4 regions of the Kitasatospora sp. NPDC097691 genome follow, and region 1 is predicted to be linked to each of the others. Evidence: riboswitches for the same ligand, from Rfam matches in the RefSeq annotation. Region 1 holds a riboswitch; each other region holds the start of a gene.

The links. A riboswitch is a leader RNA that binds a small molecule or an ion and turns the genes downstream of it on or off. The one in region 1 is predicted to bind cobalamin.
Region 2: it holds a riboswitch for cobalamin, as region 1 does, so the genes downstream of both, ABTY56_RS00355 (CoA-acylating methylmalonate-semialdehyde dehydrogenase) here and ABTY56_RS10530 (FecCD family ABC transporter permease) in region 1, are expected to answer to the same signal.
Region 3: it holds a riboswitch for cobalamin, as region 1 does, so the genes downstream of both, metE (5-methyltetrahydropteroyltriglutamate--homocysteine S-methyltransferase) here and ABTY56_RS10530 (FecCD family ABC transporter permease) in region 1, are expected to answer to the same signal.
Region 4: it holds a riboswitch for cobalamin, as region 1 does, so the genes downstream of both, ABTY56_RS29070 (cobalamin biosynthesis protein) here and ABTY56_RS10530 (FecCD family ABC transporter permease) in region 1, are expected to answer to the same signal.

Annotation. Positions count from the first base shown of each region.
Region 1 covers NZ_JBEORY010000011.1:16,598-23,512, reverse strand. Annotated here, with positions in the region: gene ABTY56_RS10550 (GNAT family N-acetyltransferase) at 141-617, opposite strand; gene ABTY56_RS10545 (nuclear transport factor 2 family protein) at 628-1,011, opposite strand; gene ABTY56_RS10540 (ABC transporter substrate-binding protein) at 1,155-2,147, opposite strand; gene ABTY56_RS10535 (ABC transporter ATP-binding protein) at 2,200-2,970, opposite strand; gene ABTY56_RS10530 (FecCD family ABC transporter permease) at 3,060-4,142, opposite strand; cobalamin riboswitch at 4,237-4,388, opposite strand; gene sodN (superoxide dismutase, Ni) at 4,471-4,866, opposite strand; gene sodX (nickel-type superoxide dismutase maturation protease) at 5,124-5,486, shown strand; gene ABTY56_RS10515 (CGNR zinc finger domain-containing protein) at 5,526-6,113, opposite strand; gene ABTY56_RS10510 (amino acid ABC transporter ATP-binding protein) at 6,241-6,915, opposite strand, start outside.
Region 2 covers NZ_JBEORY010000001.1:85,327-92,241, forward strand. Annotated here, with positions in the region: gene ABTY56_RS00350 (acyl-CoA dehydrogenase family protein) at 1-77, opposite strand, end outside; gene ABTY56_RS00355 (CoA-acylating methylmalonate-semialdehyde dehydrogenase) at 83-1,582, opposite strand; cobalamin riboswitch at 1,807-1,979, opposite strand; gene ABTY56_RS00360 (class I SAM-dependent methyltransferase) at 2,195-2,974, opposite strand; gene ABTY56_RS00365 (hypothetical protein) at 2,982-3,524, opposite strand; gene ABTY56_RS00370 (class I SAM-dependent methyltransferase) at 3,608-4,381, shown strand; gene ABTY56_RS00375 (DUF5958 family protein) at 4,435-4,830, opposite strand; gene ABTY56_RS00380 (glycosyltransferase) at 5,030-6,247, opposite strand; partial or broken gene ABTY56_RS00385 (MerR family transcriptional regulator) at 6,418-6,915, opposite strand, start outside.
Region 3 covers NZ_JBEORY010000001.1:76,692-83,606, forward strand. Annotated here, with positions in the region: gene modA (molybdate ABC transporter substrate-binding protein) at 5-988, opposite strand; gene ABTY56_RS00325 (AraC family transcriptional regulator) at 1,056-1,847, opposite strand; gene ABTY56_RS00330 (class I SAM-dependent methyltransferase) at 1,903-2,481, shown strand; gene metE (5-methyltetrahydropteroyltriglutamate--homocysteine S-methyltransferase) at 2,748-5,063, opposite strand; cobalamin riboswitch at 5,224-5,448, opposite strand; gene mmsB (3-hydroxyisobutyrate dehydrogenase) at 5,616-6,500, opposite strand; gene ABTY56_RS00345 (enoyl-CoA hydratase/isomerase family protein) at 6,497-6,915, opposite strand, start outside.
Region 4 covers NZ_JBEORY010000053.1:7,314-14,228, forward strand. Annotated here, with positions in the region: gene ABTY56_RS29065 (cobyric acid synthase) at 1-1,361, opposite strand, end outside; gene ABTY56_RS29070 (cobalamin biosynthesis protein) at 1,358-2,344, opposite strand; cobalamin riboswitch at 2,498-2,628, opposite strand; gene ABTY56_RS29075 (helix-turn-helix domain-containing protein) at 2,826-3,524, shown strand; gene ABTY56_RS29080 (alpha/beta hydrolase) at 3,665-4,777, shown strand; gene ABTY56_RS29085 (hypothetical protein) at 5,424-6,749, shown strand; gene ABTY56_RS29090 (CDP-alcohol phosphatidyltransferase family protein) at 6,838-6,915, opposite strand, start outside.

The DNA.
Region 1 (6,915 bases):
GCTTGCCGCCCCTCAAAGGAGGCACCGGGTTGCGGATCCGCCATCACTCTGCCTGACCGTCGCACCCCGGCTCGGGGTTACTCATGGTAAGGCATTGCGACGCAGGGTGGCAGACCCTTTCCCGGACTCTGTCGGTCCGCTCAGCGGCGGCCGGCGGCGGCGAGCGCCTCGTCGGTCAGCCGGTACACGGTCCACTCGTCCATCGGCACCGCGCCGATCGACTTGTAGAAGTCGATCGACGGCTGGTTCCAGTCCAGCACCGACCACTCCACCCGGGAGTAGCCGCGCTCCACGGCGATCCGGGCGAGCTCCAGCAGCAGCGCCTTGCCGTGGCCGCCGCCGCGCGCCTCCGGGCGGACGTACAGGTCCTCCAGGTAGATCCCGTGGGTGCCGCGCCAGGTCGAGAAGTTGCGGAACCAGAGCGCGAAGCCCACCGGCTCGCCGGTGGTCCCGTCCTCGGCGATCAGGCCGAACACGGCCGGGTCGGCGCCGAACAGGGCCTCGCTCAGCTGCTCCTCGGTGGCCACGGCCTCGTGCGCGGCCTTCTCGTACTCCGCGAGCTCGCGGATCATGGCGTGGATGACGGGAACGTCGGTGGCGACGGCGGTGCGGATCATGCCAGCGAGCCTACTGCGCGGGCCCCGTCTCGTCCCAGGCCTGGACGGAGGTCTGGTCGACGATCCGCCCGTCCCGCAGGTCGGCCATCGAGGCCATCAGCACCCGGACGCCGTCCGGGTAGCGGCAGGACTCCAGGAAGGCCACGTGGTCGCCCTGGACCACCACCTGCTCCAGCTTGTGGGTCATCTCGCGGCCGTAGATGTCGCTCAGCATGGCGCCGATCTCCTCCAGCCCGTGCATCACCAGGGGGTGGCTGGGCTGGGTCTTCCGGTCGACCACGCGCAGTTCGGCGTCCTCCGCGTAGAGCGCCAGGAGGGCGTCGGCGTCGCAGCGTTCGATGCCCTCGCGCAGTGCGCGGGTGTCGAAGGCGGCGGGGGCCGCCATGGTGGTCATGATTCGCTCCTCCGGTCGGGGTCCGTCGGCTCGTACCTAGAGCCTACGCCCGGCGTCACCGACCGGAGGGGCCCGGAACACCGACCGGAACGGCATGGAACACCGACCGGAGGGGCCGGGGTCACGGCCGGGGAACCCGGCGGTCAGCGGGCCGGCACGGTGCGCAGGTAGTCGGCCAGGGTGCTGATCGCGGCCGGGTTGCGCGGGCTCTCCACCAGGTCGACGTAGTCCAGTACGAAGATCCGGTCGTTCCTGATCGCGGAGACGCCGGCCAGCGGCGGGAAGGACCTGAGGAACCTCCGCTTCTCCTCGGCGCCCGGGGTCGCGTAGTCGTTGATCACGATCACCTCGGGGTCGCGCTGCACCACGCTCTCCCAGCCGGCGGTGACCCAGGTGTCGGCGAGGTCGCCCATGATGTTGGTCCCGCCGGCCTTGGCGATGATCTCGTTGGCGGCGGCGAACTTCCCGGCGGTGTACGGCTTGTCCTGTCCGCTGTCGTACAGGAAGACGGACGGGCGGCGCTCGGGCTGCGGGACGGCGGCGATCCGGGCCCTGGCGTCGGCGATCAACCGGTCGGCGCGGTCCCTGACGTCGAAGATCTCGCCGAGGTTGGCCAGGTCCGTGTAGAGCGCGTCCAGCGGGTCCATCACGCCGCGCTCGGTGCCCTTGCCGCTGCGGCAGGACTCGCTGAGCACGTACGAGTCGATGCCGAGGGCCTTGAACGCCTGCGGGGTGACTCCGCTGCCCTCGTCGAAGCCGTAGTGCCACCCGGCGAGTACCAGGTCGGCCTTGGCGTCCAGGGCGATCTCCTTGGTGAGCACCTTCTTGGAGAGCCAGGCGGTCTGCTGGTAGCCGTCCTTCCACGGCACCAGGTCGACCTTGCCCTTGTCGTCGGGCATGACGTAGCCGGCCATCCGGTCGGCGAGGCCGAGGGAGAGCATCAGCTCGGTGATGTTGACGTCGTTGGTGACCACCCGGGCGGGCTTCTGCGGGAAGGTCAGCTCCCCGCCGCAGTTCCGTACGGTCACCGGGTAGTGGGCGGAGCCGGTCGCGGCCTCCCGGGGGGCGATCTCCGCGCCGCAGGCAGTGAGTCCGAGGACGAGCAGGGCGGCGGTGGCAACGGCCTTGGTGCGCACGGTGGTTCCTTCGGTGGGTGGTCCGGGCGCCGGTGGTTCGGGCGCCGGTGGTTCAGGTGTCGGTGAGCCGGGTGTCGGGGGAGCGGTCGAGGCGGTCGAACAGCAGCTGGAGGGCGCCGGTCCCCGGGTGCCGGACCGGCGTGGCCCGGACGCCGAACACCTCGGCCAGCAGGGCGGGGCGGAGCACCTCGCCGGGCGGCCCGGAGGCGACGATCCGGCCGGCCCGCAGGACGTACAGCAGGTCGCAGTGGCTCGCCGCCAGGTTGAGGTCGTGCAGCGCGGTGAGCACCGTCGGGCCGGCCTCGCGGGCCAGTGCCAGGACCTCCAACTGGTGGGCGATGTCCAGGTGGTTGGTGGGTTCGTCGAGCACCAGCAGGCGTGGCTCCTGGACCAGCGCGCGGGCGAACAGAACCCGCTGCTTCTCGCCGCCGGACAGGCTCAGGAAGCCCCGTTCGGCGAGGTGCCCGGCCCGGACCTTGCGCAGAACCTCGGCGCAGCGCTCCCGGTCGCCGTCGGTCGGGCCGCCGAGGCCGCGCCGGTGCGGCAGCCGGCCCATGGCGACCACCTCGGCCACCGTGAAGTCGAACTCGGCGAAGTGCTCCTGGGTCAGGGCGGCGACCCGCCGGGCCGTCTCGCGCGCGGAGAGGGCGTGCAGGTCGTCGCCGTCGAGCCGGACGGCGCCGCCGGCCGGCCTGAGCACCCGGTAGACGCAGCGCAGCAGCGTCGACTTGCCGCTGCCGTTCGGCCCGACCAGGCCGACCACCTGCCCGGCGGCGGCCGCCAGGCTCACCTCGTGGACCAGCCTGGTGCCGGCCGGCTCCACCGAGACGGTGTCGACGTCGAGGTCCTGGGCCTTCGCCGGATCGGGCGGGGCGGTCGAGCCGGTCGAGCCGGGGGTGTGGATCGCGTCGGTCACCGTCGGCCTCCGAAGGCGTGGCCGCGCCGGCGCATCATCAGCAGGAAGGCGGGCACGCCGAGCACGGCGGTGAACACCCCGACGGGCAGTTCGGCGGGTGCCAGCAGGCTGCGGGAGGCGATGTCGACCCAGACCAGCAGCAGGGCCCCGGCGAGCGGGGCGACCAGCAGCACCCGGCGGTGCGCGGCGCCGACCAGCATCCGCGCCAGGTGCGGCACCAGCAGTCCGACGAAGCCGATCGCCCCGCTGACCGCGACCAGCGTGCCGGTGACGGCGGCGGTCACCACGAACAGTTCGCGGCGCATCCGGTCCGGGTCCACGCCGAGCGAGGCGGAGGTCTCGTCGCCCATGGCGAGCGCGTCCAGCCGTCCGGCGGCGCAGCCGAGGTGGGCGAGGCCGGCCAGGACGGTGCAGGCGGCGATCGGCACCGAGCCCCAGGTGGCGCCGCCGAGGCTGCCGAGCAGCCACATCATGGCGTCCCGGGCGGCTTCGCCGCGGTCGGCGGCGAAGACCATCAGGGTGGTGGCGGCGGAGAAACCGTAGGACAGGGCGGTGCCGGTGAGCACCAGCCGCAGTGGCGTGAGCCCGTACGCGGTGCGGGCGGCGAGGTAGACCAGCGTCATCGCGAGCAGTGCGGAGCCGAAGGCGGAGGCGGAGATCGCCCACACCCCGAGCGAGGCGAAGGCGCCGAACAGCAGGACGGCGTTGGCGCCGACGGCCGCGCCGGAGGAGATGCCGAGGACGAAGGGGTCGGCGAGGGCGTTGTGCACCAGCGCCTGGACGGCGACCCCGGTGGCGGCCAGACCGGCGCCGACCACGGCGGCCAGCACGGTGCGCGGCAGCCGGATCTCCCAGACGATGGCGTACGCGGCCGCCTCGTCGGCGTCCAGCCGACCACCCGTCAGTCCGGCGCCCAGCAGCCGCAGTACGTGCGGGAGCCCGATCCCGGAGGAGCCGAACGCGACCCCGCACACCAGCGAGACCAGCAGGGCGGCGCCGAGGCCGACGGCGAGCGGGAGCACGGGTATTCGGCGGACGGGCGGGCCGCCGGCCACGCGGTTCTCGGGTGCGCGGTTCACGGGTGCGCCTTGCCTCGGGCCGCGGGTGCGCCGGGGCGGGCGCCGGCCGGGGGCGTGCCCGGGCGCCGTCCCCCTCGCAGTCCGCGGCGAGTCGTCGGGAGTCAGCGGCCGAGGGTGATCGGGCTGGCGCGGCCGCACCGCTGGTACGGGCCGTGCTCACCGTTGCGGGTCAGCGCCGGATTCACACCGGACTTCCCCCTCGGACGCCCTGGCAGCATAACAGGCACTCAGCACCTGCACCCCTTACCGGGGTCGGGTCGGACGTGAACGCACGACCGCCCCCGTCCGGCGGTGCGGACGGGGGCGGTCGGGTGGCGACGCGTCAGGCTCAGGCCTGCTTGGTCTCCCAGAAGATCTTGTCGACCTCGGCGATCAGGTCCAGCAGGGCCTGGCCGGTGGCCGGGTCGGTGGACGCCTTGGCGGCCGAGGCGGCCTTCAGGGTGTCGTTGATCAGCTGGTGCAGCTGCGGGTACTTCTCGAAGTGCGGCGCCTTGAAGTAGTCGCTCCACAGCACCGAGATGTGGTGCTTGACGGCCTCGGCGCGCTGCTCCTTGATGATGACGGCGCGGGCGCGGAAGTGCGGGTCCTCGTTGGCCTGGTACTTCTCCTGGGTGGCCTTGACCGACTCGGCCTCGATCCGGGCCTGCGCCGGGTCGTACACGCCACAGGGCAGGTCACAGTGGGCGTGAGCGGTGGCACGCGGTGCAAACAGACGAGAGAACATGGGAGTCCTTCCTTAGATCGTCTTCCCGCGCCCGAGATTACCCTTCCGTCCTCGTGGTTTCGCGATCGGGCGGTGGGCCTAGGGCAAAAGGCGGACCCGGAACCGGGGTAATCCGGACATCGAAGAGGTGACGGTCCGTACGGCAGACTGGGGGCGGGCGTGCGGGAGGAGGAGTCGTGGCACGGAGCACGGAAGCGGAGGGCCCGGCCCGGGGCGGCGTGTTGCCGTTCGGGGTCGTCGACGTGGCGGGCCCGTCGATGGTCCCGACCCTGCGCGAGGGCGACCGGCTGCTGGTCCGCTACGGCGCGCCGATCCGGCCGGGGGCGGTGGTGCTCTTCCGCCACCCCTTCCAGCAGGACCTGCTGGTGGTGAAGCGGGCCGCCGGGCGTCGGACCGGGGGCTGGTGGCTGCTCTCCGACAACCACCCAGTGGACAGCGACAGCCGCAGCTACGGCGTGGTCCCGGACGAGCTGGTGCTCGGCCGGGTGCTGCTGCGGCTGAGCCCGCGCCCGGCCTGGCTGGCGCCGGGCCGCCGGCTGCAGCGGCTGCTGCTCGCCCCGCGGCTGGCGCGGGTGCCGGGCCTGGCCCGCCGCCTCGGTGCCTGGGTGGAGGACGTCTAGCCCTCCGGAACGGCCCGCGGGCCGTTCCCCTGGCTGCGGCTACGCCCCCGAGCCCAGTGCGGCCTCCGCCTCCTGGCGCTTGCGGGCCCGGTAGGCGGCGACGTTGGCCCGGGTCGCGCAGCGGTCCGAGCAGTAGCGGCGGGAGCGGTTGGTCGAGGTGTCCAGGTAGGCGTTGTGGCAGGGCGCGGCCTGGCAGATGCCCAGCCGGTCGGCGCCCAGCTCGGTCAGGTGGACGGCCAGGCCCATGCAGGCGACCGCGCTGAAGTGCGCGGTGGCGGTCGGCGAGTTGTCGGCCAGGTGCAGGTGCCAGCGGGGCCGTCCGGCGTCGTCCAGGTAGTCGTGCCCGGAGATCAACGGGCTGACGGGGTACTCCATCAGCAGGCTGTTCAGCAGGTCGACGCCGCGGGTCTCGTCCCCTTCGGCGGCGGCCTCGAAGACCCCGCGCAGCCGGGTCCGCACCGCCCGCAGCCGGGGCAGGTCGGACTCGTCGGCGAGCGCGGCGGCCCGTGAGGAGTCGGAGAACAGGGCACGCACCGCGTCCACGGAGGTCAGCGTGTCGGTGCCGCGCTCGGGCTCCTCGGTGTTCACCAGCCGAACGGCGAGATCGGCGTACGAGGCGAGCTCCACGGCGGTCCTTCCAGAGAATCGGTAACGGGCTGACTGCTTCCAGCCTATTACCCGAGTGGGGCTCCAGCGACCCACACGGGCGTCGGCGCCCGGCAGGAGCTGCCTGCCGGGCGCCGACGGAAGGTGCTCAGAGCACCTTGGAGAGGAACGCCCTGGTGCGTTCGTGCTGCGGGTTCGTGAGGACGTCGCGCGGGTTGCCGGACTCGACCACCACACCGCCGTCCATGAACACCAGCGCGTCACCGACCTCGCGGGCGAAGCCCATCTCGTGGGTGACGACCACCATGGTCATGCCCTCCTCGGCGAGGCCGCGCATGACGTCGAGCACGTCGCCGACCAGCTCCGGGTCGAGCGCCGAGGTGGGCTCGTCGAAGAGCATCAGCTTGGGCTTCATGGCCAGCGCGCGGGCGATCGCGACGCGCTGCTGCTGGCCGCCGGAGAGCTGCGAGGGGTAGTTCTTCGCCTTGTCGGAGAGCCCGACCCGCTCCAGCAGGGCCATCCCGCGCTCGCGGGCGTCGGCCTTGCTCTCCTTGCGGACCTGCACCGGCGCCTCGATGACGTTCTCCAGCGCGGTCATGTGCGGGAAGAGGTTGAAGTGCTGGAACACCATGCCGATGTCCCGGCGCTTCTCGGCGACCTCGCGGTCCCGGAGCTCGTGCAGCCGGTCGCCCTTCATCCGGTAGCCGACCAGCTCGCCGTCCACCGAGAGGAGACCGCCGTTGATCTTCTCCAGGTGGTTGATGCACCGCAGGAAGGTCGACTTGCCGGAGCCGGAGGGGCCGACCAGGACGAACACCTCGCC
Region 2 (6,915 bases), on a different contig from region 1:
GGCGCGAGGTGTTCGCGGGCGAAGGCCCGGGTCGTGTCGACGATCGCGAGTTGATCGTCGGTCAGGTGCGTGTGCACGGCGTTCACCCCATCGTCGGCATGGTGAAGCTCGCGCCCTCCTTGACCCCGGAGGGCCAGCGCGAGGTGACGGTGCGGGTGCGGGTGTAGAAGCGGACGGAGTCCGGCCCGTGCTGGTTGAGGTCGCCGAAACCGGAGCGCTTCCAGCCGCCGAAGGTGTGGTAGGCGATCGGCACCGGGATGGGCACGTTGACACCGACCATGCCGGTGTTCACCCGGCGGGCGAAGTCCCGGGCGGTGTCGCCGTCCCGGGTGTAGATGGCGACGCCGTTGCCGGACTCGTGCTCGCTGGGCAGGCGCAGCGCCTCCTCGTAGTCGGCGGCGCGGACGACGGTCAGCACCGGGCCGAAGATCTCCTCCCGGTGGATCCGCATGTCCGGCGTCACCCGGTCGAACAGCGAGGCGCCGAGGAAGTAGCCGTCCTCGTGCCCCTCCAGGCGGAAGTCCCTGCCGTCGACGACGAGTTCGGCGCCCTCCTCGACCCCGATGTCCAGGTAGCCGCGGACGCGTTCCAGGGCGTCGCGGCCCACCAGCGGGCCGAAGTCGGCCGAAGGGTCGTCCGAGCGGCCGACCTTGAGCGCGGCGATCCGCTCGACCAGCTTCGCCACCAGGGCGTCCGCGGTCTCCTCCCCCACCGGGACGGCCACCGAGATCGCCATGCAGCGCTCGCCGGCCGAGCCGTACCCGGCGCCGACCAGCGCGTCGGCCGCCTGGTCGAGGTCGGCGTCCGGCATCACGATCATGTGGTTCTTCGCCCCGCCGAAGCACTGCGCGCGCTTCCCGTGCGCGGCGGCCGTGGCGTACACGTACTGCGCGATCGGCGTGGACCCGACGAAGCCGAGCGCCTGCACCCGCGGGTCCTCCAGCAGGGTGTCCACCGCCTCCTTGTCGCCGTTGACCACGTTGAGCACGCCCGGCGGCAGCCCGGCCTCCAGGAACAGCTCGGCCAGCCGCAGCGGCACCGAGGGGTCCCGCTCGGAGGGCTTGAGGACGAAGGCGTTGCCGCAGGCCAGCGCGGGCGCGGCCTTCCAGAGCGGGATCATCGCGGGGAAGTTGAACGGGGTGATGCCGGCGACGACGCCGAGCGGCTGGCGCATCGAGTACACGTCGATGCCGGTGCCGGCGTTGTCGCTGAACTCGCCCTTCAGCAGGTGCGGGATGCCGGCGGCGAACTCCACGACCTCCAGGCCGCGTTGGAGGTCGCCGTGGGCGTCGGCGACGGTCTTGCCGTGCTCGGCGGAGAGCAGCCGGGCCAGCTCCTCCTTCTCCTGCTCGACCAGCTGCAGGAAGCGCAGCAGCACCCGGGCGCGGCGTTGCGGATTCCGGGCCGCCCACGCGGGCTGGGCCTGCGCGGCGTCGGCGATCACCGCCTCGGCCTCGGCACGGCTCGCCAGCGGCACCCGGGCCTGCACCCGGCCGGTGTTGGGGTCGTACACGTCGCCGAAGCGGCCAGAGGTGCCGGCGACGGGCTTGCCGCCGACGAAGTGGGTCAGTTCACGGACCATCGGTTCCTTCTCTCGACAGGATCGGGGAGAGGAGGAGTGGAGGCCGCCGCCGACGGGCGGGCGCACGGTGGCGCGGCCCCGCGGCGTCACGGTGGCGGTGGCGGTGGCATGACGAACCGTCAGAGCAGGTGAGCCTGAGCCCCGGCAGTCGTCGGCACAGGACAGCCAGGAGCAGCGGAACGGGAGCAGCCCGGAGTCATGCGTGTCGTCTCCATCCTCGTGGAAAACACGGATCACCCGCGGCCGGTATCCTGACTCCCGGATCGACGCACGCCCCCGGGCCTTCCCGGCTGGCTGCCAGTGGCCGTCTCCTGCGAGGACGAACTCCCCGGTCACAGTGGCGGGACCGTGCCGGACTCACACCGGCTTCCCTGACACCGCGGACCTGCCATCGACCATATAGTTGGACGTCCTAGTAAGTCCAGGGGTCCGAGCACGCGTCGCGTCATCGGTATCCCACTGGGCCGAACGCCACGCGGGTCGTGCGAATGCCCCGGAGAGGTGATTCCGAGCCGTCTCCCGGATGAAACGGTGCCCGCACCGGCGGGGACCGCCGGCCGGACCTTCCGGACTCCCTCAACTCTTCCGTATCTGCACAGGGCGGACGCCGGATCAGTCGATCTCCTTGCGCGCCTCGATCAGGAAGCGCGCCGAGTGCGCCACGAACGGGCCCTCGGAGCGGATCCGGGCGTCCAGCTCGCGCAGCCGGTCCCGGTAGGCGTCGACGGTGAAGCCCGGGACCATCCAGATCACCTTGCGCAGGAAGTACACCACCGCACCGATGTCGCGGAACTCCATCCGCAGCCGCTCGGAGCGCAGATCGACCACCTCCAGCCCGGCGGCGCGGGCCTCCTCGCTCTCGACCTCGGGACGACGGCCCTCGCGCGCCTCCGGCTGCGGCCCGAGGAAGTACTCGACCAGCTCGAAGACGGACGCCGGGCCCACGTGCTGGGCGAAGTAGCTGCCCCCGGGCCGCAGCACCCGGGCGATCTCCGTCCACCAGGCCCGCACCGGGTGCCGGCTGGTGACCAGGTCGAAGGCTTCGTCGGCGAACGGCAGCGGGGGCTCGTCCTGGTCCGCGACCACCACCGCGCCCAGCGGGTGCAGGAGCCGCGTGGCGCGGGCGATGTTCGGTGGCCAGGACTCGGTCGCGGCGAGGACCGGCGGGAGCCATCCCTTCGGCTCGGCGAGCCGCAGGGCACCGGCCAGCACCTCGCCACCGCCGGTCTGGATGTCCAGGGCCGCCACCGTCGTGCCCAGCCGCTCGGACAGCAGCCGCTGGTAGCCCCAGGAAGGGCGCTCCTCGGTGGCGCGGCCGTCCAGCCAGGAGAAGTCCCAGCCGTCCACGGACACGGTCTCGGCCTCGGCGATCAGCTCTTCGAAGGTGCGCATGCACGCATCATCCCGGCGTGGGCTCCGCACAGCCACCGGATTCCGCGCCGGGCGCGTACCGAAGCACCAGCTCAAACCGCATCCGCAGACTCCCGGCGGCGATCACCCCGGTCACCGGCTCCGTGCCGCCGCCGTCCGCCTCGAAGGCCACCAGCACACCCGGCGACTCGCCGCACTGCCGCTCGACCGCCTGCCGCTCCTCGCACGTGGGCACCCGGAACACCGGGTCCTGGAAAGCCGCCGGGCAGCGGACGTACAGCGGATCGGCGAAGACCAGCTCCAGGCCGTGGTGGTAGGACAGGTCGTACCCGGCCGCCAGGCGCAACTCGCCCGGGCGCCAGGAGAAGACGTCCCAGTCCCACCAGGAACCCTCGGGCAGCTCGACCGGCTGCTCCTCCGGGCGTGCTCCGGGGCACGCCCCCGGGCCGGCAGCCGGCGCCGCTTCCGGCTCGGCTTCCGGCTCGGCTTCCGGCCCGGCTTCCGGCCCGGCTTCCGGCTGGGCTTCCGGCTGGGCTCGACGAGCGGTCGTTCGTTGCTGCTCCGGATCCACCCGGTCCCCCTTCTCTCCCCCCGGCCCGTGACGCCTTCGAAAACCGGTACCCCGCAGCGGACTTCCTCCGCGACGATGGTGGCATGACCAGCTCCCCCATCGCGCGTTTCTATGACGCCTTCGCGGCCGGCTACCACCTCCTCTACGCCGACTGGGAGGCCTCCGTCGCCCGCCAGGGCGCCGCGCTGGACACTCTGATCCGGGACCGCCTCGGCGACCGCGCCGCCGAGGTGCTGGACTGCGCCTGCGGCATCGGCACCCAGGCGATCGGCCTCGCCGGGCGGGGGCACCGGGTCACCGGCACGGACATCAGCCCGGTGGCCGCCGGGCGCGCCGCCGTCGAGGCCGCCCGGTTCGGGCTCGACCTCCCCATCGCGACCGCCGACATGCGGCAACTCCCCTTCTCGGACGGCTGCTTCGACGTCGTCGTCTGCGCCGACAACGCACTGCCCCACCTGCTCACCCCCGGGGACGTCCTGGCCGCGCTCGGTGAGATGCGCCGTGTCCTGCGCCCGGGCGGCCTGCTGCTGCTCACCACCCGTCCGTACGACGAACTGCGCCGCAGCCGGCCGTCCTCCACGCCGCCGCAGACCACCGAGCGGGAGGGGCGGAGGTCCGTCGTCTTCCAGCTCTGGCAGTGGCACGAGGACGGCGAACGGTACGACCTGGAGCTGTTCCAGCTGCTGCGCGACGACGCCGGGCAGTGGCGGGTCGATGCCCACCGCTCCACCTACTGGGCGCTCACCCGGGCGCAGTCGAGCGGCTACGCCGAGGAAGCCGGCTTCACCGGGGCGGCCTGGAGGGAACCCGCCGACAACGGGTTCTTCCAGCCGGTCCTGATCGCCCTGAGGCCCTGAGCCCTGGCCTGGCGGCCCGCCAGGAAGAGCTCAGGGCCGCCTCCCGCCACGGATCACGCCCCGCCGGGACGACGAGCCACCAGGTGGTGCCACTCGTGCCCGCACCCCGCGGCGCAGAACCGTTCCCGGCGTCGCGCATCGGCGAGACCCAAGGTGTGCACCAGCAGACGGAACGCCTTGATCCGCTCGTGCGCCGGGGTCAACGCGGCCACCTTCCCCAGCTGGTGCTCGATCGGCCCCCGCGTGACCAGGACGCACGGCGTGTACGTCGGCCTGAGCCCGGCCAGCCGGACGGCCTCCGACGCGTCGTCCGTGCCGGCACGAGCCTGCCGGCAGAACTGATCGAGCTCCCGCAGCACGAGGCGCTGGTCCTCGTCCGCCAGCCCCTCGAACCAGCCGATCCCTTCCGCCATCGGCCGCAAGCCCTGCGCCAGCTCGTTGAGGATCACTGCCCGCTCGTACATCCGCCCCTCCTGCGCTCGGTGCGCGCGACCTTCCCAGATCCGCGGGCCGTCCGCCAACCCGTTATCCGGGGCCGTGGACCTCCCCGCGCCCCGTCACCGACCGGGGTCGCCGCCCACCACTCCGATGGCACCCCTCTCCCGTCCGTCAGCGCCGCCGCAGCTCGCTCCCCTACGAACGCGACCTCTACGACCCCCACCTCGCCACCGCCTCCCCGACCCGCGCCGCACCGTCCTCCCGCGCCATCGCGCGAGCCGCCACCTCCGCCCGTGTACGCAGGGACCGGTCCTCGACGGCCCGGCGTACGGCCTCCGCCAGCCCGCCGGCGGTCAGGTCGGCGAACCGGACCGGCGCGGTGGCAGCGCCGACCCGGACGAGCCGGTCGGCCCAGAAGGGCTGGTCCGCCATCACCGGGACCGGAACGCTCGGGACCCCGGCTCGGAGGGTCGCCGCCGCCGTACCGGCTCCGGCGTGGTGCACGACGGCGGCCATGCGGGGGAAGAGGTGGGCGTGCGGCAGTTCGCCGACGCTCAGCACGTCGTCCCCCTCGCCGGCGATTCCGGCCCAGCCCGCCTGCAGCACCCCCCGGACACCCGCCCGCCGGAGCGCGTCCACCGCGAGGACGCCCAGCCGCTCGCCCTGCCCCGCCGCCATGCTGCCGAACCCGATGAACACCGGCGGCGGACCGGCCCGGAGGAAGTCCTCGACCTCGGCCGGAAGCCGGTAGTCCGCGGCGACGTGCGGCCACCAGTTGCCGACCACCCGCAACCCTGCCCGCCAGTCGGCCGGGCGGGGCACGAGGGTGGGACTGAACCCGTGCAGCACCGGCCAGTTCGCCCGGTCCACTGTCCGCCGCCGTGCGCCGTGGGAGAGCGCCGGGAGGCCCAGCCGCTCCCGCAGCCGTCGCGCGGCCCCGGTGTGCAGGCGGTCGACGACCCGCTGGCCGAGCGCGCCCGCGGCCCGGTTGCCCCACCTGCCCAGCGAGCGGCCTCCGCCGACGACCGGCGGGAACTCCCCGGTCGGCAGGGTGGGTTGGAGGTAGACACCGAGACTCGGTACGTCCATCGCTTCCGCGAGGTGCCAGCCCAGCGGTGCGGTGGTGGTGCTGAGCAGCAGCAGGTCGGCACCGGGCGCAGCCGCGTCGGCGAGCGCGTCACCGAGCCGGTCGATGAACGCGGCCGCTCGCGCGAGCAGTTCGGGGCGACCGCCCTTGGAACCGGCGGGCGCCCCGCGCGGGTCGACCGGGAGCGGTCGGAACTCCAGGCCGCTGTCGGCCGCCGACTCGCGGAAGGTCTCCGGAGCGGCGAGCGCGACGTGGTGCCCCTCGCCGCGCAGGTGCGCCCCGAGCCCGGTGTAGGGCGCGACGTCACCGTGCGAGCCTGCGGCCATCACGAGGATCCTCATCGCGTCACCTCGGGGTCGATCGGCGTCTCGGAGTCGTTCGTCGGCCCGGTGCCGTCCGTTGGCCCGGTGCCGTTCGTTGGCCCGGTGCCGTTCGTTGGCCCGGTGCCGTTCGTCGGCTGAGACGTGTTCGCCGTCTCGGGTTCGCTCGCCGTCTCGGGCCCGTTCGCCGAATCGGGCTCGTTCGCGCGGTGCCGTTCGGCGTTGCGGCTGATGGCCGTGCGGAGGTAGCCGGCCAGGCCGGGGCGTTGCTCGGCCGCCGGTACGACGAGTGCGAAGGCGCGGGCGTCCGCCTCGTAGTCGTCGGCGATCCGGCAGTGCATCTCGGGCGGGCAGGGCGTGAACCACCGGGTGACGTGCCGCCGGTGTTCCTCGGCGAGGTCCAGCACCACCGCGTGGTCGGCCGGCAGGCCGTCGTCGAAGGCGGCCAGCAGACGGCCGCGCCACTCGGCGGCCTCCGCCATCAGTTGCCGCCAGTCCTCCTTCGAGTGGGTGGCGGCGCGGGCCAGGGCTTCCCGGTGGCTCTCCCGCTCGCCCCACTTGAGGTGGGCGTCGGCGGCGTAGCTGAGGTCGAAGACGACGTCGCCGAAGACCTCGAAGCGTTCCTCCGGGCCGAGCTCGACCCCGGTGCGCTGGACCTCGATGGCCCGCTCGGCGACGTCGACCAGCTT
Region 3 (6,915 bases), on a different contig from region 1:
CCCCTCAGGACGAGGTCGGCGAGGGGGGAGCAGAACCGCCGGCCGAGGCCGAAGCCGACGTGGACGGGCACGTCGACGGCGGGGCGGACGGGGAGGCCGACGGGCTCAGGAAGCCGGCGTCGGCGAGGACCTTCTGCCCGTCGGGCGATTCGACGAGTGCGACGAACGCGGAGGCGCCGGCCGCGTTCGGGGCGTGGGTGAGCGTGGCGATCGGGTACCTGTTGATCGCGCAGGCCGCTTCGGGGAAGTTGACGCCGTCGACCTTGTTGCCCGCGCTCTTGACGTCGGTCTGGTAGACGAGCCCGGCGTCGGCCTCCCCGAGCTCGACCTTGGTGAGCGTGGCGGTGACGTCCTGTTCGTAGCTGACGGGCGTGACCGTGACGTTGCCGGCCGCGAGCGCGGTCTGGGCGGCGGCGCCACAGGGAACGGTCTTGGCGCAGAGCACCACCTTCACCGAAGGGTCGGAAAGACCCTGCAGGCCGGTGATGTGCTGGGGATTGCCGGGCCGAACGGCGATCTCCAGCGCGTTGCTGACGAAGACGGTGGGAGTTCCGGCCGCGTCGCCCTTGTCGGTGACGGTCTTCATGGTGGCCGGGCTGGCGGAGGCGAACACGTCCGCCGGTGCACCGTTGACGATGCCGGCGGCCAGGGTGTCGCTGCCGCCGAAGTTGAAGACGACCTTGGTGCCGGGATGCGCGCCCTCGAACATCGTGCCGAGCTGGGTGAAGGCGTTCTTCAGCGAGGCGGCGGCGAAGACGGTCACCGTGCCGCTGATGGTCGCCGAGGCGGAGGCGGAGGGGCCGGACGAGCTGCTCGAACTGCTCGAACTGCTCGAACTGCTCGACGAGCAGGCGCTGAGTGCCAGCAGAGCTGCGGCGACGGCGCCGGCGGTGGCGGAGCGGTACACGGTGGTCTCCCTGAGCCGTGGGGCGGTCCCCGTGAGGATAGAACGGCAGATACCAGCAGGTATGGGACATTCAGCTGGCATTAGCCCGACTGAACGAGCCGGCGGCCTGGCATCTGAGATGTCGCCGAAAGCGTCCCCCCGGTGGACCTCAGACCGCCGGTGGGCCGCCGTGGAAGTAGCTGCCGGGGGTGAGTCCGGTCTCCCGGACGAAGGCGGCGACGAAGGCGCTGGGCGTCGCGTAGCCGACCCGGTCCGCGACCCTGATGACGGGCTCCCCCCGGGCGAGGTGGCCGAGGGCGGCACGCAGCCGCACGGCGGTGCGCCAGCGGGCGAAGGTGAGGCCGGTGTCGGCGGCGAACGCGCGGGCCAAGGTCCTGGCGCTGGATCCGACGTGGCGTCCCCACTGGGCGAGGGTCCGCGGGTCGGCCGGGTCGGCGACCAGGGCGTGGGCGACGTCGAGGGCCCGGGGATCGGCGGGCATCAGCACCTCGATCGAGCGGGCGGCGACCGGGGCCAGGTTGTCGATCAGGACGGCCTGGGCCCGGGCCCGGCGCGCCGGAGCGAGGGTGGCGCCCGCCAGGTGGTCGATCAGGACGGCGACCAGCGGACCCACCGCAACCGGCTGGGGCAGTGACCAACCGGGCAGCCCCGCGCCCCGGGTGATGTTCAGGCTGCGCATGGCGGTACTGGCCAGGGCGGCGGTCTGGTGCGCGGTGCCGGCCGGGATCCACAGAGCCCGGGTCGGCGGCAGGATCCACTCGCCGTCCTCGGTCGACACGGTCAGCACGCCGTTGCGGGCCCACACGACCTGGTGCGTGTCGTGCCGGTGGGTGCCGAACCGACTGCCCGGCGCCAGATCGTAGGCGCGCACCACGATCGCGGCGGCCACCTGGTCCACGGTGCCCGGCGGGCCGGCCTGAGGTTGTCCGTTTGACGACATGATGTGGAAGCGTACGCGCTGGTGGCCCGGCCGTGCCCTTCCTAGCCTCTGAGGTATGAACTCCAACCACGCACGAGTGTGCACCAGCCCCGAATGGGCCCAGAAGTTGCAGACCTCGGTACTGCCCACGGTGACGGCCGGAGCCGAGTTGGGCACGGTGATGCTGGAGGTCGGCCCGGGCCCCGGCGCCGCCACCGACTGGCTGCGGCACCGCGTCGAGCGGCTCGTCGCAGTCGAGTACGAGCAGCCCGCCGCCGAGGCGCTCGCGGCCCGCTTCGCCGGCACCAACGTCGAGGTCCACCACGGCGACGCCACCGCGTTGACCTTCGCCGACGACACCTTCGACTCGGTGGCCTGCTTCACGATGCTGCACCACGTCCCCACCCGGGCACTGCAGGACAGGCTGCTCGCCGAGGTCCTGCGGGTGCTGCGCCCCGGCGGTGTGCTGGTGGGCTCGGACAGCCTGCCCGGCGACGGGTTGCACCACTTCCACGAGGGCGACACCTACAACCCGGTGGAGCCGTCGGGCTTCCTGCCGCGGTTGCAGACGCTGGGCTTCGAGAAGCTCACCATCGGGGTGGGAGGCAGGTTGACCTTTGTCGCCCACAAGCCCGGGGCCGCAGCGAGCAGGTGACGGCGGGCGCCGTCCCCGGTCCGGCGACCCGGGCCGCTTTCCGGGCGCGGTCGACCGCGGGCCGCGGCCCCCTGACCGCTCACCGCCGTCCCTGTGAGCGGTCAGCGGGCCACCGCCGTCCCTGTGAGCACTCAACCCCTCACCGCCGCGCCCCGGCCGTCAGCGACGACGGCCGGGGCACGGCGGTGCCGTGACGGCGGATCACGACCTTCGACGCGGACGGCCTCGGCCGTGTCCCGGCCCGGGGAGTCCGTCCGTGCGCGCGGTCAGCCGGCGAGTTCCTCGCGCAGGCGGCGGGCGGCGGCGACCAGGCTGTCCAGGGAGGCGCGGGTCTCGGGCCAGCCGCGGGTCTTCAGACCGCAGTCGGGGTTGACCCACAGCCGCTCGGCCGGGATGGCCGCGAGGCCGGCCCGCAGCAGGGAGACGGCTTCGTCGGTGCTCGGGACGCGTGGGGAGTGGATGTCCCAGACGCCTGGGCCGACCTCGCGCGGGTACCCGGCCTCGGCCAGTTCGCCGGCGACCTCCATGTGGGAGCGGGTGGCCTCCAGGGAGATGACGTCCGCGTCGAGGTCGTCGATCGCGGTCATGATCGCGCCGAACTCGGCGTAGCACATGTGGGTGTGGATCTGGGTGTCGGCGCGGACGCCGGAGGTGGCGAGGCGGAAGGCCTCGGTGGCCCAGTCCAGGTAGGCCGGGCGGTCGGCGGCGCGCAGCGGCAGGGTCTCGCGCAGGGCCGGCTCGTCGACCTGGACGACGGCCGCGCCGGCGGCCTCCAGGTCGGTGACCTCGTCGCGCAGGGCGAGGGCGACCTGACGGGCGGTGTCGGCGAGCGGCTGGTCGTCGCGGACGAAGGACCAGGCGAGCATGGTGACCGGGCCGGTGAGCATGCCCTTGACCGGGCGGTCGGTCAGGCCCTGGGCGTAGCCGTACCAGTCGACGGTCATCGGGTGCGGGCGGGAGATGTCCCCGGCGAGGACCGGGGGCCGTACGTAGCGGGTGCCGTAGGACTGCACCCAGCCGTGCCGGGTGGCGAGGTAGCCGGTGAGCTGCTCGGCGAAGTACTGGACCATGTCGTTGCGTTCGGGCTCACCGTGGACGAGGACATCCAGTCCGGCCTTCTCCTGGTAGGCGATGACCTCGCGGACCTCGGCCTCCATCCGCTCGCGGTAGGCGGCGGCGTCGATCCGGCCGGCCGTCAGGTCGGCGCGGGCGAGGCGCAGTTCGGTGGTCTGGGGGAAGGAGCCGATGGTGGTGGTCGGCAGCAGCGGCAGGGCGAGGCGGGCGCGCTGGGCTTCGGCGCGCACGGGGTAGGGCTGGGAGCGGCGGGTGTCGTCCGTGGTGACGGCGGCGGTGCGGGCGCGTACGGCCGGGTCGCGGGTGATCGGGGAGTCGGCGCGGGAGGCGAGGTCGGCGCGGTTGGCGGCGAGTTGGGCGGTGATCGCGCCGGTGCCCTCGCGCAGGCCGCGGGCGAGCAGCGCCGCCTCGGCGGCCTTCTGCCGGGCGAAGGCGAGCCAGCGGGAGATCTGCGGGTCGATGTCGCGTTCGGCGGTGGCGTCGATCGGGACGTGCAGCAGCGAGCAGGACGGCGCGACGTCGACGGTGTCGGCGAGGCCGAGCAGGGTGGCCAGGGTGGCGAGCGACTTCTCCAGGTCGTTGATCCAGATGTTGCGCCCGTCGATCACCCCGGCGACCAGGCGCTTGCCGGGCAGGCCACCGGCGGCGGCGAGGTCGTCCAGGTTGCCGGCGGCGGGGCCGGTGAAGTCCAGCGCCAGGCCGTCGACCGGGGCCTTGGCGAGGACGGGCAGGGCGTCGCCGAGGCGGTCGAAGTAGCTCGCGACCAGCAGCTTCGGCCGGTCGGTGAGGGCTCCGAGGTCGCGGTAGGCGCGGGCGGCGGCGTTCAGTTCGGCGGGGGTGCGGTCCTGGACGAGGGCGGGCTCGTCCAGCTGGACCCAGGTGGCACCGGCCGCCCTCAGGGCGGCCAGCAGCTGTGCGTAGACGGGCAGCAGCCGGTCCAGCAGGGTGATCGGCTGGAAGTCGGCGGCGACGCCGGGCGCGGGCTTGGCGAGCAGCAGGTAGGTGACCGGGCCGACCAAGACTGGCCGGGCCTCGTGGCCGAGTGCCAGCGCCTCGGCCAGTTCCCCGACGGCCTTGGCCGGGTTCGCGGCGAACACCGTGTCGGGGCCCAACTCGGATACCAGGTAGTGGTAGTTGGTGTCGAACCACTTGGTCATCTCCAACGGCGCGACGTCCTGGGTACCGCGCGCCATGGCGAAGTAGCCGTCCAGCGCGTCGGCCTCGACCGCGTCCCGGTGCCGGGCGGGGATCGCACCGACGGCGACGGTGGTGTCCAGCATGTGGTCGTAGAGCGAGAAGTCACCGGTCGGGACTTCCTCGATGCCGGAGTCGGCGAGCTGCTGCCAGTTCCCCCGGCGCAGGTCGGCGGCCGTGGCCAGCAGCACCTCGGCGGCGACCGCGCCCTTCCAGTACCCCTCGATCGCCTTCTTCAGCTCCCGGCCCCGGCCCTGGCGGGGGTAGCCGTACACGGTGGCGAGGGTTGCCGCGGCTGCGGACTTCGCTGTCAAGGGACTCTCCTTCGCGAGCCTGATTCCTGATCCCCGGGACGGGACGAGGGCGCGAAGGAGTGACGAAACCGGGCGGCGGCCGCCGTGAAGGCGCGTGCCTGATCCGCCTGGTGTGGTCGCCGACCCGCCCACGAGGTCACCGGATGGCCGCACGCGGATCGTCCGCGGGCGGGCAGTGGCAGGTCTTCGGACTCACCGGCACGCCCACCCCTTCGAGGGGGCGGACACCTACTGGCCGTCGCTTCCCAGACCCGTCCGGGCCCAGTGCGTATGACGGCGGTCGTTCCGGTTCACCGCTGCGGGGCAGTCCCGGATTCCCACCGGGTTCCCTCTTACGACGCGCCTGCCTGGCGGACAGGGCGAACCAGCTGCACGGCCAGCTTAGGGGCAAACCGCCGGGACGGGGGTGTAAATCACGTGTGGCGTCCGCATGGTGAGACTCCGTCACCGTCACCGGTGCCGTCCGGGGCCCCGAAACGCACCGTGGGCTCGAAGTTGGCGCGGCGGGCGGCGCGGCGGGCGGCGCGGCGACCAGGATCGTCTCGTAGCCGGTCACGTGCCGTCCTTCCTGAGAGTGGTGATGATCGCCGAGAAGTCCAGTCCGGTGCCCTCGGCGGCCGCGAAGTCCGCGTACAACTGCGCCGCCTTGCGCCCGAGTTCGGTGGGCAGGCCCGCGGCCTCGGCGGCGCCGGCGGCCAGTCCGAGGTCCTTGGCCATCAGCGCGGCGGCGAACCCGGCGGCGTAGTCCCGGTTGGCCGGGCTCGCCGGAACGGGCCCGGGGACGGGGCAGTTGCTGGTGAGCGCCCAGCACTGCCCGGAGGCGGTGGAGGCCACCTCGAACAGGGCCTGGTGGCTGAGCCCGAGACTCTCCCCGAGGACGAAGGCCTCGCTGACCCCGATCATCGAGACGCCGAGGATCATGTTGTTGCAGATCTTCGCGGCCTGTCCCGCCCCGGAGGCGCCGCAGTGCACGACCTTGCGGCCGATCGCGGCCAGCAGCGGCTCGACCTCGGCGAAGTCGGCCTCGTCGGCGCCGACCATGAAGGTCAGGCTCGCGGCCTCGGCGCCGGGCACTCCGCCGGACACGGGCGCGTCGACGGCCCGGTGCCCCGCGGTGCGGGCCAGGTCGGCGGCGACCCGGGCGTCCCCGACGGCGATGGTGGAGCAGTCCACGAACAGTGCCCCGCGGGCGGCCGCGGTCAGGCCCTCGTAGGCGTCCAGCACGTGCCGCCCGGTCGGCAGCATGGTGATGACCACCTCGGCTCCTGCCACCGTCTGCTCCGCCGACGCGGCGACGGCGATCCCGTGCCCCGCCGCCCGCTCACGGGCGTCCGCCGAGAGGTCGTAGCCGGCCACCCGGTGCCCGGCCTTGACGAGGTTGGCGGCCATCGGGCCACCCATCTTGCCCAGTCCGACGAATCCGATGGTCAGGGTCACCAGCGCTCCAGGGGGGTGGTGGTGGAGAGGCCGAGCTCGCGCTCACCCAGCGGGGCGAAGTAGCGGGCCACGGTGGCGGGTTCGACAGCGCCCAGCGTGGCCGGGCTCCATTTCGGCGAACGGTCCTTGTCGATCACCTGCGCCCGGATCCCCTCCGCGAGGTCCGGCGTGGAGAGCGCCGCGCAGGAGGTGCGGTACTCCTGGTCCAGTACGGCCTCCAGCGGGCCGAGCGCCCGGGCTCGGCGCAGGGCCGCCAGCGTCGCCTTCACGGCGGTCGGGGAGTTGGCGGTGATCCGGTCGACGGCCTTCTTGGCCTCGGGTTCACCGCTCTCCCGGAGGCGGTCGAGGATCTCCTCGACGGTGCCGGCCGCGTAGCAGCTGTCGATCCACGCGCGCTGCCCGCCCAGCGAGCCCG
Region 4 (6,915 bases), on a different contig from region 1:
AACGCCCGCCCGGCCAGGTCGGCGACCTCGCGCAGGAGTTCGCGGCGGAAGCCGTCGTTCTCCAGCGCGCCGTGCCAGGTGGTGCCCCAGACCGGTCCCACCCGGCACCCGTCCAGGCTCCGCCCCTGGCCATCGGAGACGAACGCTTCGCCGCCCTCCACGGTCACCACCCCGTGGTGGATCTCGTAGCCCACGACCCGCTGCCCGTACGCCTCGCCGACCGGCCGCGCCAGCACCTTCTCGACGCCGAAGCGCACCTGCGTCGGCAGCAGGCCGAGCCCGTCGACGGCGCCCGCCTTGGACTCCACCTCGTCGACGATCCCGCGCGCCAGCATCTGGTAGCCGCCGCACACCCCGAGGATCGGCAGCCCGGCCGCCGCCCGCGCCTTCAGCGCCGGCTCCAGGCCGCGCTCGCGCAGCCAGGCGAGGTCCGCCACGGTGGCCCGGGTGCCGGGCAGCACCACCAGGTCGGCGTCGGCCAGCTCCTCCGGCCTGGTGGCCCAGCGCACCAGGACGCCGGGCTCCTGCGCCAGCGCGTCCACGTCGGTGAAGTTGGACAGCCGGGGGAAGCGCACCACGGCCACCCGCAGCACGTCCGCCCCGAGCGGCCCGCGCCCGTCGACCCGGTCCACCACGGTCGACAGGTCCAGCGAGTCCTCGGCGTCCAGCCACAGCCCGGGCAGCATCGGCAGGGTGCCCAGCACCGGACGGCCGGTCAGCTCGTGCAGCATCTCCAGCCCGGGCGCGAGGAGCCGCGCGTCGCCGCGGAACTTGTTGACGAACCAGCCCGCCACGTGCCGCTGGTCCTCCGCCGACAGCAGCGCCAGCGTCCCGTACATCGCCGCGAACACGCCGCCCCGGTCGATGTCCCCGACCACCACCACCGGCAGCCCGGCGGCCGTGGCCAGGCCCATGTTGGCGATGTCGCGGTCACGCAGGTTGATCTCGGCGGGCGATCCTGCGCCCTCGCAGACGACCACCTCGTAGCGGCGGCGCAGATCGGCCAGGCACTCCAGGGCGCGCTCCAGCAGGACGGGCTTGCGCTCGCGGTAGTCCAGCGCGCCCACCTCGGCGACCGGCTTGCCCAGCAGCACCACCTGGCTGCGGCCGTCCGCGCCGGGCTTCAGCAGCACCGGGTTCATCGCCGCCTCCGGCTCCACCCGGGCGGCCTGCGCCTGCATCGCCTGGGCGCGTCCGATCTCGGCGCCGTCGGCGGTGACGAAGGAGTTCAACGACATGTTCTGTGCCTTGAACGGCGCGACCCGCACGCCCTGGCGGGCCAGCCAGCGGCAGATGCCGGCCGTGACCACGCTCTTGCCCGCGTCCGAGGTCGTCCCGGCGACCAGCAGCGCGTTCGTCATGCCCTTCCCCTCTTCCCGCGGAGCGCGCGCAGCAGGACGTGCCCCGCGACCGTCGTACCCAGAGCCAGCGCGCCCACCCGCTGGGAGAGCGTGCAGGCCCGTTCGATGTCGTCCACCGTCACCGGCCGCAGCTCCGCGCCCAGCACCGGCCGGTGCTCGACGCGCTCGCCGTACTGCAGCGTCCCGCCCAGCCGTACGCCCACCGCGCCGGCGAACGCCGACTCCGCCTGACCGGCGTTCGGGCTCGGGTGCGAGGAGCCGTCGCGCCGCCAGACCCGCCAGGCCGTCCGCGGCTGCGGGGCGGCGGCCACCGTCAGCAGGGCCGTCAGCCGGGCGCCGGGCCAGCCCGCCAGGTCGTCCAGCCGGGCCGAGGCCCAGCCGAACCGGGCGTAGCGCGGCGAGCGGTGGCCCACCATGGCGTCCAGGGTGTTCACCGCGCGGAAGGCCAGCAGCCCGGGCGTGCCCGCCAGGGCGCCCCAGGCGAGCGCGTTCACCACGGCGTCGGCGGTGTTCTCGGCCACCGACTCGACCACCGCGCGGGCGATCTGCTGCTCGTCCAGCCCGCTCGGGTCCCGCCCGCACAGGTGCGGCAGCCGCTCCCGCGCGGCCCGCAGGTCGCCGTGCCGCAGCGAGCGGCCGATGGTGCGGGCCTCCCGGGTCAGCGAGGTGCCGCCGAGCACGGTCCAGGTCGCGGCCGCCGCCAGCGCGGCCCGGCCCAGCGGGCGCCGGCCGACGGTACGGTCCAGGGCGAGCGCGCCCGCCGCGACCGCGCCCACGCACAGCGCCGTGTACCCGGCCCCGGCCGTACGGTCGTCGCGCCACAGCCGCCGCTCCAGCCGGGTGGCGGCGCTGCCGAAGACGGCCACCGGGTGGCCCCGGCGCGGGTCCGCGAAGCGGGCGTCGGCGGCGTAGCCCGCCACGGCGCCCACCGCGAACGCGGCGGCTCGGCCCCAGGGGCGGTCGGCGGCAGGACGGACGGTCACCGGCCGCACGCCGGAAGGCAACCCACCGGGCGGCAACTCACCGGGAGACAACTCGGCGGAAGGCAGCTCGGGGTCCGGCCGGGCGGGGCAGCCTGCATCGCGTGCGTGTCCTCACTCAGGGTCCGCGCCCTGGATCGACGTAGCGGGGGCGAGAGTCTCCTGGCTTCCGGGTCGGACGCACCCCCGGGGCCTTCCAGCGGCTTCTGACGGCCCGCCGTGGCGAGAATCCGGGCGTGCTCCCCGGTGACAGTGGCGGGACCGCGCCGGACTCGCACCGGCTTCCTCTCCATGCCTCCGATTGGCCCCAGGATCCCATCACGCGGCCGAACCGGGAGTCAACCGAGGTCACGGAGGGGTTGGTCACACGGGACACCGGCCGACGAGCTGTGGGATCGCCCAGCGCGGCACCGCCCCCCGGTCGGCCGCTTCGTGGGTTCGGTTGCTGGGGCCGCGCCGTGGTCCGCGCCTAGCGTTCGGTGGCATGCGTCGCAGAAAGCCCCCCGCCGCCCCGCCGCCGGTGCCGTTCTCACCCGCGGCCGCCCGCGCCCACCGGGCCGCCCTCGGCCTCACCCCCGAGCAGGTCGCCGAGGGCCTGGCCGCACACGGCGTGCGGCTGCTGCCCGCCCACGTCCTCGCCTGGGAGGACGGCGAGCTCCGGCCCAGCGAACCGGAGTTCATCGCCCTCGCCCGCGCCCTCTGGTGCCCCGCCGCCCAGCTGATGGACCCCCGCCCGGTCCGGCTGCGCGACCACCGCGTCGCCCGCGAACTCGGCCAGGCGGCCGTCGCCGAGCGCACCGGCACCACCCTCGACTCCTACCGGCAGGCCGAACTGACCGACCGCTGGGACGGCGACGAGGAGCAGACCCGCGCCCTCGCCGAGGTCCTCGGCCTCGACCTGCCCGAACTCGTCGAGGCCACCGGCCGCCGGGAGGCCCTCGACCACCTCCTCCGCCAGTGCGTCACCGGCCGCTGGCAGCCCCACCTCCGCGCCCTCGCCCGCATCGTCCCCGCCCCCGCCGACACCCTCGCCGAGGCCCTCGCCGCCCTCCACCAGGAACACCACGTCCCCACCCATTGGGGCGCCACCGCCCGCACCGCCCCACCCCCGGCCACCGACTCCCTCACCCCCCGCTTCTGGCACCTCCTCGCCACCGCGAGCGCCACCGGGCCGAACTCGTAGCAGGAGAGGCAGTCGATCCTCCGACAGCGGATCCGGGGGCCGTGACCCGGACGGGTCAGTCCGGTGGCCGGGTGGGCGGGGCGCCGGTGGACTGGTGTACGAACACCGTCCGGTCCGAGACCAACAGAGCGGGGAACGATATGCGCTGGGGAACCGCTGCCGTCGTGGCGGCCGCCGCCGTCGGAACCGGGGCCGTCGTCCTGGTGATCGGCCGTCGGGCTTCCGAGCGAATGGTCCGCCCGGTGACCGCCGTCCGGGAGGCCGGGCCGGTCGTGGTCCGGAGCCTCGGCGCGGGGCGGGTCACCTTCACCCGCGGCCCCGAGAGCCTGCGTCCCGGCCGCTGGGCGGTCGAGTGGGGCGACAACGGCCACGCCGTCGTCGAGGACGTCCTGCACAGCGACGAGCAGGGCGTCACCCGCCGGCTGGTCCGTGCCGACCAGGGCACGCTCACCCCCGGCACCGAGGTCCGCTTCACCCCCCGCGTCCACCTGGGCGACCCCACCCGGGCACTCGGCCTCGCCCACACCGACACCTCCGTCGACGGGGAACTCGGTGCGCTCCCCGCCTGGCACCTCGACGGCAAGCGCGGCACCTGGGTGATCCTCGTCCACGGCCCCGAGACCGACCGCCAGCAGACCCTTCCGGTGCTGCCCGTCCTCGACCGCTTCGGCCTGCCCGTCCTCGCCGTCACCTACCGCGGCGACGAGGGCGCCCCGGCCTCCCCGGACGGGTACAGCCACTTCGGCGAGACCGAGTGGCGGGACGTCGAGGCGGCGGTACGGCTGGCGCTCGACAACGGCGCGAGCCGGGTGATCCTCTACGGCTGGTCGGTCGGCGCCACGATGGTCCTGCAGACGGCGGCCCGCTCGGCCTGGGCCCACGCCATCAGCGGCCTGATCCTCGACTCGCCGGTCCTCGACCTGCCGGCCACCGCCCGCCGCGACGCCGAACGGCTCGGCTTCCGCGGCGCCGCCGCCGAACTCGGCGTCCTCGCCGCCCGGGGCCGCACCGGGGTCGACCTCGCCGACTTCTCCCGCATCGCCGAGGGCACCGACCTGCGCGTCCCCACCCTGCTCCTGCACAGTCCGGACGACCGGGTCTCCCCGTTCGGCAGCGCCGAACGCCTCGCCGCCGCCCGCCCCGACGTGGTCAACCTCCAGATCTTCCCCGGCGCCGACCACGCCACCCTGTGGAACACCACTCCCGACCACTACACCGAACTACTCCGCCGCTGGCTCACCCCGCTGCTCTGACCGAAGGGCGGGGGCCGAGGGCCAGGGCCGGGGCCGGGCGCCGGGGCCGGGGGCCGGGGGCCGGGGACTGGCACCGGGCACGGGGCCGCGTGGCGCAAGAAGTCGGGCCGGTCGACTTCTCGCGTGCCATGATCGGCCCGATCCGCCGGCCATCCGTCCGGATCCGGGCTGGACAGCTCCGCCGGGCGTCGAGGGCCGCGGCGTCGATCGTCGCGATCGCCGTGCAGCCAGGGGCACATCGTGGCCCCTGCCCACCACCCCGATTGTGACACACGGTGACCATCCGAACGGGTGCAGCAACCGCCTCGGCTCACCTGGCATGGGCAGGCCACACGTTTCCGGCCAGGCGGTTTGCCTCTGTTGCCCGATCTTGCGGAGGTGCCGCCGCCGGTCGCCCGGTCGTACGGACAACCGGATGTGACAGAAGGCCGGTACAAGGGGAAGACTGCTCGACGTGACGTCTCGGAACCCGCGCGACCGTGATGCCCCGCTCCCGCCTCCGATCGGTACCGGTGCGACGGTGACCCGTCTCCCCGGTACGGCCCACCGGCCAGCCGGTGGAAGGCCGAGCGGGGCGGCTGTACCCCGCAACGGCGTACCCCGGCGACGAGGGCCCGCTCCGGCGCCCGGGCGGGGCCGGGTTCCCGTGCCGGAGGGCTTCCCGGCACCCGCCGAGCTGGCGCCGCTGGCCCGCCGGATGCTGGTGGACGCCGTCCGGATCGCCCGCTGGGCCGGGGAGCTGGAGGAGGTCGACAAGCGCGGCGAGCTGCTCCCGGACGACGCCCGCGCGGCCGGCCGGGCGCTGGCCATGACGGTCGGCGCCGCCGCCAAGGCCTGGGGGCAGGCGCTCCTGGTGGGCCTGGTGGAGGCCCGGGACGCGGGGGCCGGCCCCGGCTGGCGCCTGCACGCCTGGGAGCACGACGACGAGGCCGTGGTGCGCGGCTGGTCGGCGCTCTTCGACGCCTGGACCCTGCTCGCCCCGGTGCCGCCCGCCGCGCTGCGCGGGGTGTTCGCCGTGCTGGCCGGGCAGGCCGTGGACCAGGCTCCGCAGCTGCTGTCCTTCCTGCACCTGGTGGACGGCCCGGTGGCCGAGAGCGAGCTGCTGGAGCTGCTGCGCCGCGGTCTGGACGAGCGCCGGGTCGGCGGCGGGGCCGGCGGTCCCGGCCTGTCGCCGGTGCCGCACGCGGCCTCCGCGGTGTCCGCGGTCCGCGGCACCTGCCGGGAGCCGCAGATCGACACCCCGGCCGCGCCCTCGGACGTGGCCGCGGTCCTGGACTGGATGCTGGACGGCCTGGCGGCCGTCGGCGCGCTGACGCGCAGGAACGATGCGGCCGAGCTGTCGCCGCTCGGTCACTGGGCGGTGCGGGCGAAGCTGGAGGAGATCTGCACGGTCGCGCAGACGGCGGCCGGGCACATCGAGCAGAGCGCCTTCGAGCTGCTGAACGCCTGCGCGGACTACTCGCCGGGCCCGGCCCGCGCCGAGTACCGCGCCTGGGTCGCGGCCCGTCCGGCGGACCGTGCGGTGGCCGAGCTGCTGGACGCGGCGCAGGGCGACGACGCGCTGGTGCGCGGGCTGGCCTTCGAGGCGCTGCGGGTGGCCGGCGGGCCGGCCGAGCAGGCCGTGCGGGCGGCGGTGGACGAGCCGGTGCTGCGCCCGTACGCGCTGCTGTGGCTGGCGGAGCGCGCGGACGACGGGGTCGCCCCGGCGGACGTGCTGGGCGCGGACGACGCGGCCTGGCTCTGGGTGGACACGGCGGCGGCGGTGCTCGACCACGGCGAGACGGAGCTGCTGGTGGGCCACGTCGAGGGCGCCTCGGCGGGCGACCCGGTGCGGCTGTTCGCGCGGGCCCGGCAGTCCGGGCACCCGCGGGCCGCCTCGGTGCTGACGGCGGTCTCGGGCGTGCACCCGGACCCGGGCGTGGCGCGGGCGGCCCGCCGCTCGGCCTTCAGCGTCCACACCGGCGGCGCGTGACCCCGTAGCGCCCGCGGGCCGCGGAGCATGCGGAAGGGCCCGGAACCGATCGGTTCCGGGCCCTTCCACATGCGACGGTCGAGCGGCCTCAGCCGAGCCGCGACTCCGCCCGCCGGGCGCGGACGTCGCCGACCTTCTGGCCCACCTTGCGGCGGATGACCAGCAG